DNA from 2 places in the Enterococcus sp. AZ128 genome. Region 2 is predicted to be linked to the other one. Evidence: predicted binding sites of a transcription regulator. Region 2 holds the regulator's gene; the other holds the start of a gene.
What was found. Region 2 encodes LexA, which represses DNA repair genes until DNA is damaged. Its sites were predicted from a motif close to CNAACANNTGTTNG; they were not measured.
Positions count from the first base shown of each region.

Region 1: IGI38_RS13250 (replication-associated recombination protein A) is a predicted target of LexA. The motif match lies at 945-958, and genes of this name have one in related genera.

Region 1 covers NZ_JBIORZ010000002.1:291,904-294,385, forward strand. The annotation lists gene IGI38_RS13250 (replication-associated recombination protein A) at 1-920, opposite strand, end outside; gene IGI38_RS13255 (fructose-6-phosphate aldolase) at 1,047-1,721, opposite strand; gene IGI38_RS13260 (SDR family oxidoreductase) at 1,734-2,482, opposite strand, start outside.
Region 2 covers NZ_JBIORZ010000001.1:1,229,313-1,231,794, forward strand. The annotation lists gene tkt (transketolase) at 1-310, opposite strand, end outside; gene IGI38_RS05980 (DUF896 family protein) at 403-645, opposite strand; gene lexA (transcriptional repressor LexA) at 779-1,402, shown strand; gene IGI38_RS05990 (hypothetical protein) at 1,505-1,771, shown strand; gene IGI38_RS05995 (adenine phosphoribosyltransferase) at 1,940-2,452, opposite strand; gene recJ (single-stranded-DNA-specific exonuclease RecJ) at 2,467-2,482, opposite strand, start outside.

The DNA of each region.
Region 1 (2,482 bases), on a different contig from region 2:
TTGTCTGCCAATCCAATATCTTCACTCGCAAAACGAACCAAACGCCTCGCAATGAACAATGGATCTTCACCAGATTCTATCATCCTGGCCAGCCAATAGATTGCAGCATCTACATCACTATTTCGCATGGATTTATGCAAGGCCGAAATCGTATTGTAGTGTTCTTCCCCTTTTTTATCATAGAGAAAAGATTTTCGTTCGATCAAGTCCAACAGCTTATCCTCTTTGAGAGTTACCATGGCAGCTTCCTTCTCTCCATTTAGAATAGCCATTTCTAATGTATTCAAAGCCACTCTAGCATCACCATTCGCATATTTTGCAATCGAATTTAGCACTTCATCGTCCATTTTAATTTTTAGTTTAGGAAAACCTCTTGGACTTTCAATCGCTTGCTTCAGCAGCCGTAAAATATCTGAGCTTTCCAATTGATTCAATACAAAAACTTTACTTCTGGATAGTAAAGCCGAATTTATTTCAAATGATGGATTCTCTGTCGTAGCTCCTATCAGAATAATACTCCCGTTTTCAACATAGGGCAAAAAAGCATCCTGCTGCGCTTTATTGAAGCGATGGATTTCATCTACAAAAACAATTGTTTTAGTACCATATGTACGATTGTGCTCAGCGTCTTTCATGACTGTTTTTATTTCCTTGATTCCGCTCGTCACCGCGCTAAAATTGATAAATTCAGATTTTGTCTGATTTGCAATAATCCGTGCCAATGTTGTCTTACCAACACCGGGAGGACCCCAAAAGATCATTGATGAAACATGATCATTTTCAATGATTTCTCTTAATAACTTCCCATTACCCAACAAATGCGTTTGTCCAACAAACTCCTCTAGATTCTCAGGTCGAACGCGCGTTGCCAACGGCTCACTCTCTTCTCTCGATTTTTCAAAAATTGAACTTTGTCTCATCTTAATACCTCCTAAGAACAAAAACGAACATCCGTTCTTATTTTAGCATTTTTGATCCCTATTTACAAAGTGATTTACGTTGAAAAGCTCACTCATCTTTAAAATGAGTGAGCTTCATAAGATGTATCAAATATTTTTCGTTTGATAAAAGTGTTCCCAATCATTTGAGAAACGGTCTATTGCTTGTTTAGTCACTGCTAAATCAAAGAACACCTCTAATATTTCGGGAGAAAACGTTACGGCATCAGCTCCAGAATCTATTGCTTCTGTAATTTGCATTGTATTCTTAATACTAGACGCCATGATCTTTCCATTCAGTGTATTTGTTTTGGCATATTCTTTGGCTGAGCCAATGATATCAAATGGATTAATTCCGATATTTTCAGATCGATTAGTGTAGACTGCTACATAATCTGCTCCTGATTCTAGTGCCAGAAAGGCCTGTAGTTTTGTATAAACAGCTGAAGTTGTAATTCTACAATTGGCATTTTCTTTTTTTAAAATATTTAGTGCATTCAGGCCAGCTTTTGACGCCGGAATTTTTACGAAAACTTCTTCGCCGATCTGGTTCCAAATTTTTCTTGCGTCATCTACCATTCCTTCAAGTTCTTTTGCGACGACTTGCATGTGTAAGGTACGCTCATTCCCAATTATTTCAAGTGTCTTTTTCATATGGGGGAAAAAATCAATTTTTCCTTCTCTTTTAATGATACTCGGTGTAGATGTTATTCCCTTAATAGGTACTACATCCATATACTTTTCAATACTATCTAAACAGACGGTATCCAACAAATACTCCATTTTTTATCCCCTTTACCCTCTAGATTTCCCACCAGCAATATTTGTGATAATACCACTTAAATAGCTAGCATGTTCTGACAAATAGAAGGCAACTACTTCTGCAATCTCCGATAACCTTCCAACTCTGCCGAGTGGAATACTTGAAGCTTTTACATAGCCTTCTCTCAATTCACTTAGCGATATTCTTCTAATAAAAGCTAATGTTTCTTCATACCTTTCAGAACGCAGTTCAGTCTCTTCCATAATACCTGGCGCTACACCTAAAACTCGGATGTTATATTTACCTAACTCTTTTGCCCAAGTACAAGTCATACTATTAATAGCTCCCTTTGTTCCTACATAAAAACCTTGTCCGATTGATCCCTCTAAAGCACTTTCAGTAGACATATTTATAATTACTCCAGAATGCTGCGTAACCATCTTACGAGCCACTGCTTGACTCATTAGAAATACACTTTTCTGATTAACTGAGACAATCCGATCAAATAATTTCTCGGTCAATTCATACTTCCCAGTGTTGTCAGGATTTATTAACATGCCGGGTAACGCTATTCCTGCATTATTTACTAGACCATCAATCCGCCCAAATTTCTGAAAAACATGATCTACTTGCTGATCTATCTCATTTTTTTTTGATACATCGACTTTATAAAAATAATAATTTTTTTCTTTGATTTGATTCGTACTCTTCAGATCAAAGTTCACCACTAGTGCATTGTTTTCTATCAAACATTTGACGATACTGCACCCAATTCCAGCAG
Region 2 (2,482 bases):
GATGTCCTGGTGTTTTACTTTCCCATTGACGGAAATTTTTCAAATCATCAATCGTTACTTGATAACCTGCAAGATGCAGTAAACTGTACAGCATTGCTGAACCATGACCAGCTGATAAAATAAAGCGGTCGCGGTTAGGCCAGTTTAATGAAGTAGCCGGATTAACATTCAAATGTTTTGTCCATAATGCATAAGCCATTGGAGCAGCACCCATTGGTAACCCGGGATGACCTGAGTTTGCTTTTTGGATTGCCTCAATACTTAATGTTCTGATTGTGTTTACACCTAGTTGATCGATTTTGTCGAACAAATTACTTCCTCCTTTTTGGTCATAAATACTTTAATTACAGATTCATTGTAACCGATTTATTTTGACTTTTCAATCACTTACCAGCAAAAGATTTACTTTCTATTATGTAAGCCTTTTTTCTTTTGAATCTTTTTCAGTTTTTCTGGTGTGACGTCTTTGCCTTCTGGATCAACGACCTTCATTCCTTCAATATGATGGCGCATGCCGCTGCGAAATGAAGAGATATACTCTTCTCGCAAAACCTTCTGTTCATGTGCTTCTGCATCCGTCAAACCAATCGTTTTCTTTTTTTTAGCTAATTCGTTGATTCGTGCAATTGTTTCATCGTTAATCATCTTTAGCACCTCTTTTCCCATACCAATTATACATAAAAATAAATAAGTTGAAAACACAAACAAATGCGAACGCTTGTTTGATTTGTTCTAATAACTATGCTACACTAAAAAAAAACGAAAGAAGGTGCGGGCATTGGCAAAAAGAACGGAAACGAAACAATTGGAAGTTTTACGTTTCATTCATGAACGCGTTGAACATAAAGGGTATCCACCCACTGTTAGAGAAATTGGAGAAGCTGTGAATCTTTCATCTACTTCTACAGTTCATGGCCATCTATCCAGATTAGAAAAAAAGGGGTGGATTCAGCGCGATCCCACGAAGCCAAGAGCAATAGAATTAACCATCACTGGTTTAGAAAAAATCGGCGCGACTCCGCAAGTCATTCCCATGCTCGGTGTTGTTACGGCCGGTGAACCAATTCTAGCAGTTGAAGAGGCTTCAGACTTCTTCCCTGTTCCGCCAGATCTATCAAGTGAAGATGGTAGTTTGTTCATGTTGACGATTCGTGGCGAAAGTATGATTAATGCAGGAATCTATGATGGGGATCATGTCATTGTGAGGAAGCAGTCTACGGCGACGAACGGTGAGATTGTGATTGCGATGACTGATGAGAACGAAGCGACTTGTAAAAGATTTTATCGCGAATCCGATCATATTCGCTTGCAACCAGAAAATGATGAGTTAGCACCACTTATTTTCGATAATGTTTCCATTCTTGGAAAAGTTGTCGGATTGTATCGTAACCACATTTATTAATCGGAATTTACTTCCGATTATTTTTTTCTTTACAAAACGAACAAACATTCGTATAATAGATATACAAACACACGTTCGCGTATTTATTAGGAGTGATTATTGATGAAAGCAGTAAGAAGATTTGGTTTAATTATCGCTGTGCTGTTACTAGGTTTATTGATTGGCAAGTTAGGTTCTTTAGCTACGATCGTCATTTTTTCTGGTTTGTTCCTTGTTTGGTTTATGTTGTGGGATGAACGCAAATATGCACAACATTATGCTGAGCATCAATTTGATGAAGAAGACATTGAAGAAGAACACTACTATAAAGAACCAGCCGAAGATTTCTATTATGTGACTTATGATCATCATTATCACAAATCAGCTTAATCTCAACTCTCAGCTGCTAGACTTTTTCTAGCAGCTTTTTTTATCACTATTTCTTAAGCGAATAATAGGATGGTGATTGATATAGCTATTTTGAAATTACTTAGAAAATGGCAACCTCCCACTCTACCATAAAAAAAAAGAAGCTGGAGAATTTTCTCCTGCTTCTTTTTAATAATCCATTAAAGTTAAAATATCATACCCTTGGATTTTATCACGTCCATGTAACTCTTCCAGTTCAATCAAAAAGGCACACCCAACCACAATACCACCAAGTTTTTCGACTAATTCTATTGTCGCTTTAATTGTTCCGCCAGTGGCCAATAAATCATCGGTAATCAACACTCGTTGTCCTGGTTGAATAGCATCACTATGAATTGTCAATGTATCAGTACCATACTCTTTTTCATATTCAACTTCGATTACTTCACGAGGTAATTTACCTGGTTTGCGGACTGGCGCAAAACCTAAACCTAATTCAAAAGCAACTGGGCACCCTACGATAAATCCACGTGCTTCAGGTCCGACTACCATGTCGATTTGCTTTTCTTCTGCATAGCTCACAATTTGTTTTGTTGCTTCACGATACGCTTCACCATCAGCCATAAGCGGTGAGATATCACGGAAAACTATTCCTTCTTTTGGATAGTCTGGGATACTTGCAATATAATCTTTCAAATTCATTTCGGTTGTTCCTCCTAGCTTTTCAGCCAA